Regions from separate parts of the Bacillus sp. V33-4 genome, predicted to be linked through region 1. Evidence: riboswitches for the same ligand, from Rfam matches in the RefSeq annotation. Region 1 holds a riboswitch; each other region holds the start of a gene.
What was found. Region 1 has a riboswitch for S-adenosylmethionine ahead of CVD23_RS09810 (iron-containing alcohol dehydrogenase family protein). Riboswitches for the same ligand answer to the same signal wherever they lie in the genome.
Positions count from the first base shown of each region.

Region 2: it holds a riboswitch for S-adenosylmethionine, as region 1 does, so the genes downstream of both, mtnW (2,3-diketo-5-methylthiopentyl-1-phosphate enolase) here and CVD23_RS09810 (iron-containing alcohol dehydrogenase family protein) in region 1, are expected to answer to the same signal.
Region 3: it holds a riboswitch for S-adenosylmethionine, as region 1 does, so the genes downstream of both, mtnK (S-methyl-5-thioribose kinase) here and CVD23_RS09810 (iron-containing alcohol dehydrogenase family protein) in region 1, are expected to answer to the same signal.
Region 4: it holds a riboswitch for S-adenosylmethionine, as region 1 does, so the genes downstream of both, CVD23_RS04630 (PLP-dependent aspartate aminotransferase family protein) here and CVD23_RS09810 (iron-containing alcohol dehydrogenase family protein) in region 1, are expected to answer to the same signal.

Region 1 is NZ_PGVC01000024.1:103,339-107,333, forward strand. It holds gene CVD23_RS09805 (MetQ/NlpA family ABC transporter substrate-binding protein) at 1-355, opposite strand, end outside; gene CVD23_RS09810 (iron-containing alcohol dehydrogenase family protein) at 377-1,495, opposite strand; SAM riboswitch class I at 1,633-1,745, opposite strand; gene sufB (Fe-S cluster assembly protein SufB) at 1,871-3,268, opposite strand; gene sufU (Fe-S cluster assembly sulfur transfer protein SufU) at 3,388-3,828, opposite strand; gene CVD23_RS09825 (cysteine desulfurase) at 3,818-3,995, opposite strand, start outside.
Region 2 is NZ_PGVC01000032.1:85,386-89,380, reverse strand. It holds gene CVD23_RS12610 (1,2-dihydroxy-3-keto-5-methylthiopentene dioxygenase) at 1-361, opposite strand, end outside; gene CVD23_RS12605 (methylthioribulose 1-phosphate dehydratase) at 382-1,014, opposite strand; gene CVD23_RS12600 (2-hydroxy-3-keto-5-methylthiopentenyl-1-phosphate phosphatase) at 1,011-1,673, opposite strand; gene mtnW (2,3-diketo-5-methylthiopentyl-1-phosphate enolase) at 1,673-2,896, opposite strand; SAM riboswitch class I at 2,995-3,101, opposite strand; gene CVD23_RS12590 (pyridoxal phosphate-dependent aminotransferase) at 3,173-3,995, opposite strand, start outside.
Region 3 is NZ_PGVC01000032.1:81,168-85,162, reverse strand. It holds gene CVD23_RS12590 (pyridoxal phosphate-dependent aminotransferase) at 1-139, opposite strand, end outside; gene CVD23_RS12585 (carbon-nitrogen family hydrolase) at 200-1,036, shown strand; SAM riboswitch class I at 1,148-1,305, shown strand; gene mtnK (S-methyl-5-thioribose kinase) at 1,397-2,563, shown strand; partial or broken gene CVD23_RS12575 (DUF2087 domain-containing protein) at 2,609-2,986, opposite strand; gene CVD23_RS12570 (methylated-DNA--[protein]-cysteine S-methyltransferase) at 2,980-3,489, opposite strand; gene CVD23_RS12565 (PAS domain S-box protein) at 3,495-3,995, opposite strand, start outside.
Region 4 is NZ_PGVC01000010.1:61,085-65,079, forward strand. It holds gene CVD23_RS04620 (ABC transporter permease) at 1-10, opposite strand, end outside; gene CVD23_RS04625 (aliphatic sulfonate ABC transporter substrate-binding protein) at 51-1,046, opposite strand; gene CVD23_RS04630 (PLP-dependent aspartate aminotransferase family protein) at 1,077-2,876, opposite strand; SAM riboswitch class I at 3,038-3,153, opposite strand; gene CVD23_RS04635 (trans-sulfuration enzyme family protein) at 3,417-3,995, opposite strand, start outside.

The DNA.
Region 1 (3,995 bases):
CCTCTGTAACTTCAGTCAGATCAAGACCGCGGTCTTTCTTAAATTGATCCAGGTATGGCTTATGCTGGTATACGTTAATATCAATCTCTTCTTCTGCTAAAGCCATATTCGGCATTACATAATCATTGAATACCTTCAACTCCACCTCAAGGCCATCAGCTTCAGCAACTTCTTTTACTTTTTCAAGAATTTGTTCGTGTGGGCCAGCTGTTACTCCGACAACTAATTTTTCTTCACTCAGCTCTGTTTCTTTGTTAGCTGCTTTATCTTTATCGCCAGATGATCCTTCTTTGCTGCCACACGCTGCAAGCAACAACAATAATAATAGTGATGCAATCGTTAAAAACTTTTTCATGTTAACTTATCTCCTTTAAGGTCATTTTTTTGTTTTTGATCGATTCAAAAAGTCTTCAGCAAATTTTTCGAGCCCCCAAATAGCTTCAAGGAGACTCTGTTCGGAAACTGTCTGCTTCATGAGATGAATTGATTCTGATTCCCTTAATGCTTTACCAATAATGAAGGCAAGTACTTGCTTATTTTCAGGATCAATTGAAAATTCCTTTAGCCGGTATGGAAGCTTTGTCTCGACATAAAAAGGGATGAGTTGTTCTATCTCCTTCCAGTTGCACTCAATTGCAAGCTGAACGAGAATTCCATAGGCCACTTTTTCGCCATGAAGGAATGCGTGAGTTTCCTTGACGGCTGTTAAACTGTTATGTATCGAATGTGCACCGGCAACCCGCCCATATTTTCCGGCAAAGCCGCCGACCATCCCGCCTGCTAAAATATTAGCCTCGATTACTCTAGTGATCTCGGCGGTAACAAGCTGGTTCTCACATGATTGAATTGCTTCCCGGCCGTCTTTAAGCAAAATTTGTTTGCAAAGTTCAGCTGCTTCCCTGCCGACTTGAACCGCAACAGGCAATGACTCGTTTTGAAAAAAAGATTCAAGTAAAGCTTCTGCCTCATAAAACTTGGCAAGCGTATCGCCAATACCGGCTCTTAAGTAAGCTACAGGCCCTTTCGCGATAATTTCCGGCTCTATTAACACAAGTGCTGTCGCTGTCGGAAAAATCGAGTAATGCGAAAATTCACCCGCTTGATTGTAAAAAACACTCAAGGGTGTCCACGCCGCACAAGTTGACGCCACGGTCGGGATTAACACTGTTTTCAGCTTCGCCTTATAACCAACTGCCTTCGCAATATCTAAAATCGTGCCTCCGCCAATCCCGATAATTGCATCTGACTTGCCCTGCAATTCACTGGCAAGTCTATCCGTCATTCCCTCTGTGCAAGGACCGGTTAATTCGATATACTCCCAATTTTCTGTCTTCTCATTTGTTAAAAAAGGTTGAGCCGCCTGTAAGGCAGTTTTCCCATGTAAAACAGTAACGCGTTCAATTTCTAAAGCCTGAAGATAGATTGGGAGTTTTTCCAAAGCGCCCTGCCCACATTCATACTGCATCGGGGCGCCTTGTACAGTAATAGCTTCCATGTCTCATCCCCCTAAAGATCACCTCATTATAAAAGGTTAGCCCAGCATTGACTTACTTTAAATGAGCTGTTTAAACACAAAAAATGCCTCCCTGATAAAAGAGAGGCATGAAATCATAATAAATGACAGATCATCCTCTCTTATCTTTCAAAACATAGCGTTTTGCAGGATTTAGCACCTTTTCTCATCTATTGACAAGAACGGTTGCCGGGTTTCGCAGGGCCAGTCCCTCCACCACTCTGAATAAGAGATTTGCTCATTAAATTGTTATAGTCAGTTTAATCATTATTATTTTATTCGTCAAGAACTTTTTAATCGCGACATTTTTTTGATATCACAAAAAAACCGCCCGTCAGTTGACAGGCGGAACAGTTATTAACCAATAGAGCCTTCCATCTCGAATTTGATCAGGCGATTCATTTCAACTGCATATTCCATTGGCAATTCTTTTGTAAACGGTTCGATAAAGCCCATTACGATCATCTCGGTTGCTTCTTCCTGGGAGATGCCCCGGCTCATCAAATAGAATAATTGTTCTTCCGACACTTTTGAAACCTTCGCTTCATGCTCTAATGAGATGTTATCATTTAAGATTTCGTTGTAAGGAATCGTATCTGAAGTCGACTTATTATCCATAATCAGCGTATCACACTCGATATTTGAACGCGCTCCATCCGCTTTACGGCCAAAGTGAACGATACCGCGGTACGTTACTTTACCGCCTTGTTTCGAGATTGACTTCGAAATGATCGTTGAGGAAGTATTTGGCGCAAGATGGGTCATTTTCGCACCGGCATCCTGGTGCTGCCCTTTACCTGCCAACGCGATTGACAATGTCATGCCGCGGGCGCCTTCGCCTTTTAAAATGACAGCAGGATATTTCATCGTCAATTTTGATCCAATGTTTCCGTCAATCCATTCCATCGTTGCATTGGCATCACAAACAGCACGCTTTGTAACAAGGTTATAGACGTTATTTGCCCAGTTTTGAATTGTTGTATAACGGCAATATGCGTCTTTCTTAATAATAATTTCAACAACTGCGCTATGAAGAGAGTTTGTTGTATAAACAGGTGCTGTACAGCCCTCAACGTAATGAACGTGTGCACCTTCATCAACAATGATCAATGTCCGCTCAAACTGGCCCATATTTTCAGAATTAATCCGGAAATAGGCTTGAAGCGGAGTTTCGACTTTAATACCCTTTGGAACATAGATAAATGATCCACCAGACCACACTGCAGAGTTTAATGCTGCGAACTTGTTATCTGTTGGCGGAATTACTTTTGCCCAGTGCTCACGGAAAATATCTTCATTTTCCTTTAGGGCAGAATCTGTATCTTTAAAGATGATCCCCTGTGCTTCCAGATCTTCCTGCATGTTATGATATACGACCTCTGATTCGTACTGGGCAGAAACACCGGCAAGATATTTCTGCTCAGCTTCCGGGATTCCCAATTTATCAAAGGTTTGTTTAATTTCCTCAGGTACTTCATCCCATGAACGTTCCGTTTTTTCGGACGGTTTTACATAATACGTAATTTCATCAAAGTTTAATGAAGCCAAATCCCCGCCCCATTGCGGCATTGGCATTTTGTAAAATTGTTCAAGAGACTTCAAACGGAAGTCGAGCATCCACTGTGGCTCATCCTTTAACTTAGAAATTTCCTCCACGATTTCACGCGTTAAGCCACGCTTTGATCGGAAAATGGAAACGTCTTTATCGGCAAAGCCATATTTATAATCACCAATTTCGGGCATTTTCTTAGCCATCGTCGAATTCCTCCATTCTTTGATGGACAGGGAACTTCTTCCCTTCCACTCTTTTTATCCGCCGTAACGGTCTTAAAAGTTTATGTTCGCACATTCATCGAAATTCCGGGGCCGCTTAGTTAAAGTCTGTCTTCGTTCAAGCCTTTTTCCATCGCTTTCCAAGCCAGTGTGGCACATTTAATTCGTGCTGGAAACTTCGATACTCCCTGCAAGGCTTCGATATCGCCTAAATCAAGGTCATCATCTTGTATTTCTTTACCCTGCATCATTTCCGAGAAAACTTTGGACAGTTTGATTGCGTCGTCAATATGCTTCCCTTTGATTGCCTGGGTCATCATTGAAGCGGAAGACATCGAAATTGAACAGCCTTCCCCTTCAAACTTCGCATCGTTCACAATCCCGTCATTGACCTTCAGCGTTAAGCGGATTCGGTCTCCACATGTCGGGTTGTTCATATCAATCGTTAAGCTTCCGTCTTCTAAAACCCCTTTGTTGCGTGGGTTTTTGTAATGGTCCATGATTACTTGGCGATAAAGGGTATCCAAGTTATTAAAAGACATTGCTGAAATACTCCTTTGTTTTGACAAGGCCTTTTACAAGCTTATCAATATCTTCTTCAGAGTTATACAAATAGAAGCTCGCTCTTGCTGTTGCCGATACATCCAACCATTTCATCAACGGCTGTGCACAGTGGTGGCCTGCCCGAACTGCAATTCCCTCTGCATCC
Region 2 (3,995 bases), on a different contig from region 1:
TTCCCTGGATGATAAATACTCCGTGTCCGCTGACAATAAAACGGACTTCATCATCTGTGTGGTGGTGCTCCTGCTGGAAGTTTTGCAGAAGCTGGTCAAGATTCGGCGTGTTTTCAGAAAGAGAAATGACATCATGTGCTTTATAGCCCCTGCGAGCTGAAATATCGCTGATTTCATCCTTGAAAACTGCTAATATTGCATCTTTCTCTTCGTCAGACAATAGGAATTTTTCCTGGAGGTGAGCTGGAAGCTTGTTGATGTCCCAATTCTCATAAATGACTTCCTGGCTTTCCAGAAAGGCTGCTACTTCTTCTTGATTCACTAATTTTTCACCAGTTTTTTGAAATACAATATGTGCCATACTACTTCTCTCCTTTTCTATTAAACTGCTTTAATTAGCTCGGGTTTATGCTCCAGTAGACGAAGCGTGTAGCGAAACAAAAACTCTGAGGCTTCCAGAAGCTTTTTCGCCTCAAAAGCACTTTCACCCCAGACGGTAACGCCATGATTGCGAATCAAAACTGCGCCTTTTTGCGCATAAACATGCCCGGCAAATTCCCGGGCCAGAGCAGGAATATCGGCGTGATTAGGAATGATTGGAATCGTAAGCACTGCATCCTCATCCCATAAATTGAAGGCTTTGATTAATTCCTGGCCTTTAAATGTGACTTCTCCCCTGTCCCCGAATAGTTCTGAAATGACATTATTATCAACTGTATGGACATGGAGGCTGCAGCAAGCATTCGTGCGCTTGTAAATTTCCGAATGGAGCAATGTCTCCGCCGATGGTTTTAAATGGGTAGCTTCAGCAGGTCTCCCGTTTGCATCAACAAGCAGAAAATCTTCACTCGTGCGTTTCCGTTTATCTTTACCGCTCGCGGTTACAAGAAAAGTCAACGGATCCGCGCCTACTTTAATGGCCAGGTTTCCGCTTGTCCCCATAAACCAATCACGTTGTGCAAGTTCATCTTTGACGTCGGCGAGCTCCTGCCACCTTTCCTGAAGAAGACTCATGCTCTCACCCCTATCTTCTCTCTTATAGAATCGATGCAATCAAAGAAAGTATTAAATGGTTTGTAAGGAAGCCCGAGCTCTTCACATTTCCTGGCAAGTAAGTCCCTTGCAAGAATAAAATCAGCTTGCTTGGCTGCCTCGACATCTGTGATCGAATCACCAATGACAATCTTATCGAGATTTTCTCCATCCAGGCTGCGGATGACAGAAGGTTTGCAGCAGCCGCAGCCGTTGGAGCAGTGACTGTCACAGCTGTGAGGCCACAGTATCTTTATTCTTTCAGCGCTGAAATCAGATCCGTTACAATATAAGCCTGTAATTGGTCCAGTCCCCTCCAGAATCGGCTCTACAAAAAAGTCGATTCCGCCACTGACAATATAAAGCGGGATATCTTTGTCAGCCAAAAAGGCGGCAAACTCCTTAAATCCAGCCCTGATTACTGCATGTTCAACCGCAAATTCAATAATCTCCTCCTTTAGAGAGCTGGGGAGGAGCGAGAATAGCTTTCCCACACCTTCCTTGATCGAAATTTGCCCGGAAAGAATCTGCTCCTTCAGCTGTTCCGACTCGGAAGGCGCAAATTTCTGCATGATCGCAATAATATTGTCCTGCTCGGTGATCGTCCCGTCAAAATCGCAAAATACAGCAAGCTTTTTCATTATGCAGTCACCTCTTGATGGCCCCATAGTTCGATCGCTGCCCGCAACTCATCATGCTGTTTTGCTTTATCCAGCAAAGATTGCCCATTTAAAACCGCTTCGATCGCTTGCCTGAATGCAAGGCCGCCCCCTTTTGCGCCATCCGGATGACCGTGAATACCGCCGCCTGCGTTTATTACGCTGTTATTTCCAAAGTCTCTGTACAATAATGGCACGAGGCCTGGATGAATTCCTGCCGACGGCACTGGAAACACTGGTTTAAACGCATCTTCTGTTGTCAAAGCCTCTGCGATTGACAAAACCTGTTCTTTTTCAAGGGCAACCGAGCCGTATGGAGACGGAAACAAAGATAAATCCGCTCCTGCATATCGCAATAATTTTCCTAATAACAACGAATAAGACAGTCCATATACCGATGATGAAGCGAGTGCACCACTGACAGCCGGATGGGCCATAATCGGCAAGGCAATGCTGTCGTCCTCCCGCAATTCCTGAAGGATATCGAGTCCGTAAGCAAAAACATTGAACAATAATAGATCCGCCCCAAGCTCGGCTGCCTTTTTCGCCTTATCCCTGAGAGCCGATGAGCGGCCAGTCAGGTTCACCGCATATAAGGTCCGCTGTCCTGACTGCTCATAGATTTCCGTTAACACCTTTTTCCCTTCGGAAATTCTCGCTGCAAACGGAGCCAGATCGTTCTCGAACAAAATTTCGTCATCCTTGACAATATCGACTCCACCCAGAGCTTGTTCTTTCAGCTGCGCAAGCAAGTACGGCAAGTCCCTGCCGATTACGCCTTTATAAATACTCATTAGCAACGGCCGGTTATAAACATTTACTTTTTCACGAATTCCCTCAATTCCAAAACGGGGACCGGGAAAAAGGGCTTTCAAGGAATCACTAAACTGCAAGTCTATTAATTTTATTTTTCCATCCAGTGATAACTTCCCAAAAACGGTTGTTAAGATCGCCGGTAAATCCGCTGAAAAATTTACAGCAGGGTAGGCAATTTTAATCAGTGCCTTTGTTTCCTCTTTGCTGCTTTCTTCCGAAAGACCTTCGACAGAGACAACACGCCCTTTGTGCTTTTTCAATTGTTTTTGCTCTAAGTAGGGCAGAGTTGTCCATGACCCTATCGTCAAGCCGAGGGCAATTTCCTCTGCTTTCTTCTCGGGATTATGTTTAGCATCATAGACTGAATATGTAGCAATTATTTCACTCATGCCGATCATCCTTTCCTTAAACGCGAGGGCCAACTTTTTCATTTTGGCCACAAAAAAACCTCTTCAGAAAGAAGAGGTTAGCATCTCAAACTAACATCTCCTTATCTTTCAGCGAATGCTGCAAGAATTAGCACCGTGCCTGGAATAATCCAAGTCGGTTGCCGGGCTTCATCGGGCTCGTCCCTCCGCCTGCTCTTGATAAGAAAACGATTTTCATATAATCATGTTCATGATAGTTCAAATTAATTTGGATTATCGCAGGAAATTTCCCAGTTGTCAATCCCCTTTATCAAATATTTCTAAAGATTCGATTCTTCTGACTGCTTCCTGCAATCGTTCTTCCGAGGTTAATAGCCCTGCTCTGACATAGCCTTCACCCCATTGCCCAAATCCTATTCCCGGTGCGACCACAATATGGGCATTTTCGAGCAAATAGTCGGAAAATTGCTGGGATGTAAACGCAGGCGGTACTTTTAGCCAGGCGAAGAATGAACCTTTTGGCGCTGCAACCTCCCAGCCTATCGATTGCAGCCCGTTAATAAACGTGTTTCGCCGCGATTCATATAATTGGTTCAGTTCCTCTACACATTCCTGCGATTCCAGTAAAGCTGCTGCCGCCGCTTCCTGTACTGCTCCAAAAAGGCTGACATAAAGGTGGTCCTGAAGCAAATTGATCGCACTGATTACGCTTTTATTACCAATAGCGAAACCAACTCTCCAGCCGGCCATGTTATACGTCTTCGATAAAGTGTAAATTTCAATGCCGACTTCCTTGGCGCCTTCCGCCTGCAAAAAGCTGATTGGTTTTTGCTGATCAAAACCGATTGCTCCATATGCGAAATCATGGACAACGCAAATGTCATGCTGTTTCGCAAGCGTTACGGTCTCTGCAAAGAACGGAAGGGTCGCAGTTGCTCCGGTCGGATTGTTCGGGTAATTCAGGAACATTAACTTTGCTTTTGCTAATGCGTCCGCGCTTAAATCATGATAATCAGGGAGAAAACCGTTCTGCTCAAGCAATGGCATATACAACATTTCCGCTCTCGCCAATGCTACCCCAGACCAGTAATCCGGATAACCCGGATCAGGAACTAGCACA
Region 3 (3,995 bases), on a different contig from region 1:
TTGGCTGGTCCGGGTTGCCCTGGCCCAGATTAATCACATCATGGCCCTGTTCAATGTATATTCCTGCCTTTTTGACGAGTGAGGCAAAAAACTGCCTCGGCAGGCTATTTAATAAATCTGACTGGGAAAAACGTGTCACTTTAGCACCCGCTTTATAAAAAATGAATTTGAAATTCTAGTCACAAATGATATAACGTTAATAACAGCTTGTAAAGCGAAATTTTTTAGTTTTTTGAATGGGGTGACAATTTTGAAACTATCAATAGCTTGTATTCAAATGGACATTGCTTTTGGCAATCCAGACCAAAACTACCAATCTGCGAAACAGCTGATTGCCGATGCAGCAGAACTAAAACCCGATATTATCGTCCTTCCTGAACTTTGGACGACCGGGTACGATCTGAGTCGGCTCGATGTAATTGGCGATCAGGACGCCAACAAAACAAAGTCCTTCTTGAAGAATGCAGCACTGCAACACGGTACCGCTTTTGTCGGCGGGTCTGTTGCGAAGAAAACGGCTGAGGGGATTTTTAATACGCTCATCATTGTCGATAAGCATGGAGAGGCAGTCCATGAATACAGCAAACTGCATCTTTTTCAGCTTATGGACGAACATCTGTATTTATCGGCGGGCAATTCGAAGGGCCTGTTCACGCTGGAAAACAGGCTCCTGTCCGGTATGATTTGCTACGATATCCGCTTTCCGGAATGGATTCGCGCCCATACGGCACAAGGAGCGGAAGCTTTGTTTGTCGTCGCTGAATGGCCGCTTGCCCGCCTCGCCCACTGGAGAGCCTTGTTGATATCACGGGCAATCGAGAACCAATGCTATGTCATTGCCTGCAACCGGGCAGGATCCGATCCGAAAAATGCTTTTGCCGGACATTCAATGATTATTGATCCGTGGGGGGAAATCATTGCGGAAGCCGGCGAAGACCAGGAAATATTGCATGCTGAAATTGACCTGGATGAAGTACGTCGAGTAAGAGAAATCATCCCGATTTTCTCAGACAGAAAACCGGAATTCTATAATTAAGTGCAGATTTTTGCCGGCAAAAATTTTTAAAAAAAAATGATTGACATATCACTTTTTGCATTGATATGATGATCAACAAGTGAAGAACAATTATGATTTTAAAATAGTACTCTCTTATCAAGAGCAGGCTGAGGGATTTGGCCCGATGAAGCCCAGCAACCGACCGTAATGCCATTGTGAAATGGGGCGCTAAAATGCGCCGGGGATTGATAATCTCCTAAGGCACGGTGCTAATTCCAACAGAAGGATTTTCTTCTGGCAGATAAGAGGCGTGAAGAATATAACCTTCAAGCCTCTTTCACATTGAGAAAGAGGCTTTTTCATTTGCTGAAAAGCCTCCACACTAAGGAGGAATAAACGATGGTCTTATTACAAAATACAACATACGAACCTTTAACCGAAAGCTCAGCCGCCGCCTTAGCGATTAGATTGCGGTTATTTCCTGAAGGTTCTGTTTTAACCGTATCAGAGATTGGCGATGGCAACCTGAATCTTGTCTTTAGGATTTCAGATCACGAATCCGGTCAAAGTGTGATCATCAAACAAGCATTGCCCTATGCGAAAGTCGTTGGTGAAAGCTGGCCGTTAACGTTAAAAAGAGCGACAATCGAAGCAAATGCATTGTCTGTTTTTAAAAAACTGGCACCAAATTATGTTCCTGAAGTCTTTTTTAGCGATGAGATCTTTGCCATTACTGTCATGGAGGATTTATCACATTTAACAATTGCGAGAACCGGATTAATCCAGGGCGAGGATTTCCCACTTCTCCCCAAGCATATCGGTGAGTATCTCGCTAAAACGCTGTTCTTTACTTCTGATTATGGCTTAAAGCCTGCAGAGAAAAAGGAGCTAGTTGGCAAATTTATTAACCCGGAGCTGTGTAAAATCACGGAAGACCTGATTTTTACCGATCCATTCTTTGATGCGCCAACCAATGACTTTGAAGAAGGTCTGAGGAAAGATGCCGAGAAGCTCTGGGCAGATGAAGAATTAAAGTTAGAGGCAGCCCTTCTCAAAAAGAGCTTTTTAACCGAAACAGAGTCATTGCTGCATGGCGATTTGCATACTGGAAGCATTTTTGCAAATAACGATGAAACAAAAGTCATCGACCCTGAATTTGCGTTTTATGGGCCGGCTGGCTTTGACCTTGGCCAAGTCGTGGCGAATTTGCTATTTCAACAGATTGCCAATCCCGAAAAACAGCGGAAAACATCTTCCCAGATAAGAGTGTTTTGGAAGACTTTTTCGCAGGAGTATTCAAAACTATGGAAAGAACAGAATACAGATCCGCTTTCTTCAAACGATCGCTTTCTCGCTTATTTACTTGAAAAATATCTTCAGGATGCTGCCGGATTTGCCGGTTGTGAGCTGATCCGACGGACGGTTGGACTGTCACATGTTGCCGACTTGGATGGCATACAAGATAAAGTCAAAAGGCTTGATGCAAAGCGGACAGCCCTTCAGCTTGGCAGTAAGTTGATTAAAAATCATCGCACTATTAAATCGATTGAAGACCTGATTGGTTAAACTCATCCAGCCGCTGAATGCAGTTCTGCGGCTGGAAATTTACGCTTAACCGTCGATTTTTACCCACATCTCTTCTGGATTCACTTCATATATTCCATTATCCCGGTACATATAATGATTGATAATAAACTCACGGCGGATCGTTGCATAATCTTCGTGAAATTTTTTTATATACTCATTTAGTTCCTTTTCCGCATATTTTTTTCCTGTTGTTAAACCCCGGATCATATATTCGAATACGATTAATTTCTTCTTCCTTTGGGCCGGAATGTTTTTCAGCTTCCCATCGCGCGTGAAGAAGTTATCAATTACCTTTTGTCTTTCGATATTCGTTTCGGCCATTTCCTTTATTCCCTCCCTGCCCTTCTCAATCTGCTCGACTAAAGCACTTGCATGTTGTTTCAGGACTGATTCATTTAAGTGCTTACTGAACCTTTAAACGAAGCTTTTTCGTGGCGAAGCAGCTTTTCTTTAATATCGGTTCTCGTGCCTGCATAGCCTGTCAGTGTTTTATTTTGGCCGATGACACGGTGGCATGGAATGATAATCGGGAATTTGTTTGCCTTGTTGGCCTGGCCGACTGCCCGCACCGCTTTCGCTTTGCCAATAGTTGATGCAATATCCTGGTAGCTTTTCGTCACCCCGAAAGGAATCGCTTCAAGCTGTTTCCAAACTGCTTGCTGAAAATCTGTGCCTGTTATGTCTAGCGGCAATTGAAAACTGCTTCGCGTTCCGCTAAAATATTCGCCAAGTTGTGTGACGGCAGCAGCCAGGACTGGATTATGCGGATTTTCTGAGAGATCCTCCCCGGTTTCATGTTTATCAAAGTCTTCTTTCCCTATATGTACAGCGCTCAATTTCCCGTTTTCAGCGACGATGAATAACAAACCGATCACGGTCTGCAGTCTAGTATATTGCCTGTTCAAAGTCTCTACCCCGCCTTCTTTAATGGTAAAAAAATATGAAAGATTGTCCCTTTGCCAAGCTGGCTTTCCACTTCAATGCTTCCTTGATGCTCTTCAATGATTTTGTAGCTCACCATTAAACCAAGTCCTGTTCCCCGCTCTTTTGTAGTATAAAACGGTTCGCCAAGCTTTTTCAATTTTTCTTCGGGGATGCCGGGTCCTTCGTCCTGCACATATATATGGATTTTATCGCCTGCGGCCCGCTTAACTGAAACAGTAATATAGCCGCCTTTCGGCATCACTTCAATCGCATTTTTGATAATGTTGATAAACACCTTTTTGAGCTGGTTTGGCTCACAAAAAAGCAGCGGGAGTTTATCTTGATAATATGTTTTAAATTGCACGTTATGCAAGACAGCCTGGGCAGTCAGCAACTCAACCGTTTCCTTAACAATTCTCGTAACATCCGATTCTATAAATTTTACTGCCTGGGGTTTTGCGAGGATCAGAAATTCATTGATTATTGA
Region 4 (3,995 bases), on a different contig from region 1:
AATCTTTCATTTGTAATACCCCCACTTTGTACGGGCTGTATAGTGACAGCCTATTGTTGAATGACCTTCTCGGCGAACTTAGGATTGATCAGTTCGTCAACGAGCTCTGATACTTCTGTTCCTTTTTCAATAATTTCTCCTTTTTGTAATACCTTACCGGCTGATTGTAAAGCTTCCCTTTGTTCATCGCCCGGCACAGCATTTGAAAAATCGTTTCTTTGCATTTGCAATTTGGCGACTTCAGGGCTTATTTGCGCTTCTTTCGAGAGAATCTCAGCAGCTTCCTCAGGATTTTCAAGCGTCCACTTTCTTGCTTTCTCATAAACTTCAATTACTTTCTCAACATGCTCTGGATACTTCTTGGCAAATTCGCTTCGAACGTTTAACACCCCGTACGTGTTAAAATCAGTATTTCGATAGAATAGCTTCGTATCTGCTTCGACCTCAAGCCTTGCCATATGCGGGTCAAGACCTGCCCATGCATCAACCTGGCCTGTCGTTAAAGCACTTCCTCCATCGCCATGCTGCAAGTTCACCAGCTCAATATCGGATTGGGAAAGGCCCTCCTCATCAAGAGCTCTTAGCAAGAAAATATATGGATCTGTTCCCACTGTGGCAGCAACCTTTTTCCCTTTAAGATCACCAACATCCTTGATCGGTGAATCGTTATTGACCACCAAAGCCGTCCATTCCGGCTTTGAATAAAGATAAACGGACTCAATTGGCGCACCTTTTGCTTTTGCCATTAATGCAGCAGCACCGGCTGTTGAGCCGAAATCAACACTGCTGCTGTTTAGGAATTCAAGAGCTTTATTGCTTCCCTGGCTGAGGACAAATTCGACATCAATGCCCTCTTCTTTAAATGCTTCTTCAGCCCAGCCGAATTCTTTTAAAACTAGACTTGTTGGTGAATAATACGCATAATCCAAAACAATTTTATCGGGCTTGCCGCTTTTCCCATCCCCGCTTGCAGTTGTGTTATTCGAACAGCCGGCTATCGCGAACAATGCGAGTACACCAGCCAATAAACTGACCCATTTTTTCATCTTTTTTTACCCCTTTCGATTTTCCAACTTCTATATTTCACATGCAAAGGTAACAATTGTGCCCCTTAACCTTTGTGCTTCTTTATAGGTACAGCGGTTTTGGACAACTTCAAGTCCTGCTTCTTTTGCGACCTCTACAGCTTTAGGGGAAATAACACCCTCCTGGAGCCAGAAAACCTTCGGCTTAATTTTGCCTGCTTCTTCGGCAATTTCGACCGCCGCTTCAGGGCTGCGGAATACCTGGACAATATCAACTTTAAACGGAATCGACGTTAAATCCGGATAGGCCTTTTCGCCAAGGACTTCCGTTTCTCGAGGATTGACCGGAATGATACGGTAGCCAAGCCGCTGCATTTTCCTTGCCAGACGGTGGCTCGGGCGGCCCGGATTGCTGCTTAGCCCGACAACAGCCAATGTCTTTGCACGCTGAACTTCATTGCCGTTCTCTGTTTCACGAATAGTTGGTGATTGAAGGGCCCAACGAATCACACCTTCATCATTCACTGCGACATCGCCCTTTACTTCTCCTTTGGAAGAAAGCCCAGTTGCTTCGAAGAAAGCACGGTCCAAATCGTTTGTTAAATCGCGCACCGATTCAATCCCGATCGATAAGCGGATCAATTCTTCAGTAACCCCTGTTTTAATGAGATCCTCAGCACTCAGTTGCTGATGCGTAGTTGAGGCCGGATGGATAATCAACGACTTAGCATCCCCGACATTGGCAACATGGGACCATAGTGCAACATGGTCGATGACCGTTTTCCCGGTGTCACGTCCACCCTTAATTCCAAAGTTGACGATCGACCCGAATCCGCCCCCTAAGTATTTCTTGGCCAGTTCATGAGCTGAATGCTCTTCAAGTCCCGGATAGGATACCCACTCGACAGCAGGATGAGCTTTTAGAAAGTCTGCAACCTTCAAGGCATTTTCATTATGTTTTTCAACTCTTAAATGAAGCGTTTCAAGCCCCTGCAGCAGTAAAAACGCACTGTGCGGGCTTAACGATGAACCGAAATCGCGCAATAACTGGACGCGCAGCTTTGTGCTGAAAGCAAGCGTTCCAAAATCATTGGCATAGCGCAAGCCATTATAGCTTGGATCTGGTTCTGTAAAACCAGGGAATTTCTCACTGTTCCAATTAAAGCGTCCGCCGTCAATCACGATACCGCCAATTGTTGTTCCATGTCCGCCAATCCATTTTGTCGCTGAATGGACAACGATATCAGCACCCCATTGGATTGGTTTACACAAATATGGGGAAGCAAAAGTATTATCAATAATTAATGGCACTCCATGTTCATGGGCAATTTCAGCCACTGCTTCAATATCAAAAACGCGCAAGCTTGGATTTCCGATGATCTCTCCATAAACGGCCTTGGTTTTAGGTGTAATTGCTTTCCTGAAATTTTCCGGATCAGTTGCATCAACGAAATGAACTTTAATACCGTACTTTGGCAGGGTAATCGCGAATAAATTATATGTTCCTCCGTACAAGCTTGACGCAGCAACAATTTCATCGCCAGCCTGGGCAATATTCATGATCGACAGGGCAATCGCGGCCATTCCGGAAGATGTAGCCACAGCGGCAACCCCATCTTCAAGCAAGGCTAGCCTTTTTTCGAAAACATCAACGGTTGGATTTCCAATTCTTGAATAGATATTGCCAGGCTCATCAAGGGAAAATAAACTTTGGGCATGTTCTGTATTATGAAAAACATATGAACTTGTTTGATAGATTGGAACGGCTCTTGAGCCTGTGGTCGGGTCAGGTGACTGCCCTCCGTGTAAAAGGATCGTTTCTAAATCGTAAGTATCATAAGATTGTGACATTTTATTTCCTCCCAAATCTGATTAATTTTATAAGAATAATAGGTTTAATGTTTAACAAGCTCTCGTGAACGTTCAGCGCCACTGCATCAATGAGAACCGGCTTTTTTTCAAATTTTGTAAAACAATAAAAGCCCCCTCTTCATAAGAAGAGGGGGCCCCTCCTCTTATCTTTCAAACAGCATCATGCTGCCTGCAGGAATTAGCACCTTTTCAAGCTTGGGGCTTGAAGGTTGCCGGACATCTTCGGGCCTGTTCCCTCCGTCACTCTGGATAAGAGATATTTTATTTGATTAAAACACTAAACTGTTAACTTTATAAAGGATTATAGTAAAGTTTATTTTTTTAGTCAATAACAAATGACTAAAAATATAAATTTTTTTGTATTTTTTTAATTGAATGAATTTCATAAAGCAATTCTTTAATGAAAAACGAACTGTTATTTAATGTTAAGTTAGTATTATTCATTTCCTACGGCATACTCCTGTATATCTAGACAACTTCATTCGTTTTTCAGTTTAGCTTATTACATTTCAAATTTACTCAATTTAGCGCCTTTTTAATGGCATTCTCGAATTCAACGATAATGTCTTCATAATGCTCAATACCGACCGAAATTCGGACGACCTCGTTCGTGATACCCAGTTCAGCACAAGTTTCCGGTGGAAGCGCACGATGGGATGTCTTGAGCGGGTGCGAAACAGTCGTCTCTACTCCGGCAAGTGTCGGAACAATTTTCACCCATGTTAAGGAGCGGAAAAATTCGCTGACATCAACATGTTTATCAAGCTCAATCGTTACCATTGCCCCAAAGTTTTCAGGATTTGCGCTAAATGGATAATAGGTTTTTGCTACGAATTGATGATTCTGCATAGCCTCAGCCAGCCGTTTAGCGTTTTCTGATTGTGTCTTCATTCTGACAGCCAGCGTTTTCAGACCCCGGCATGTTAACCATGCTTCGAAAGGACTGAGATTTGCGCCTAAATTGACAATTTTTGCTCTTGCTTTGCTGATTAATTCCTCTCTGCCGACAAGCACGCCAGCGGTGATATCGCTATGCCCGCCAATATATTTTGTCGCACTGTGCACGACAAGATCGATTCCAAGTATGAACGGCTTACA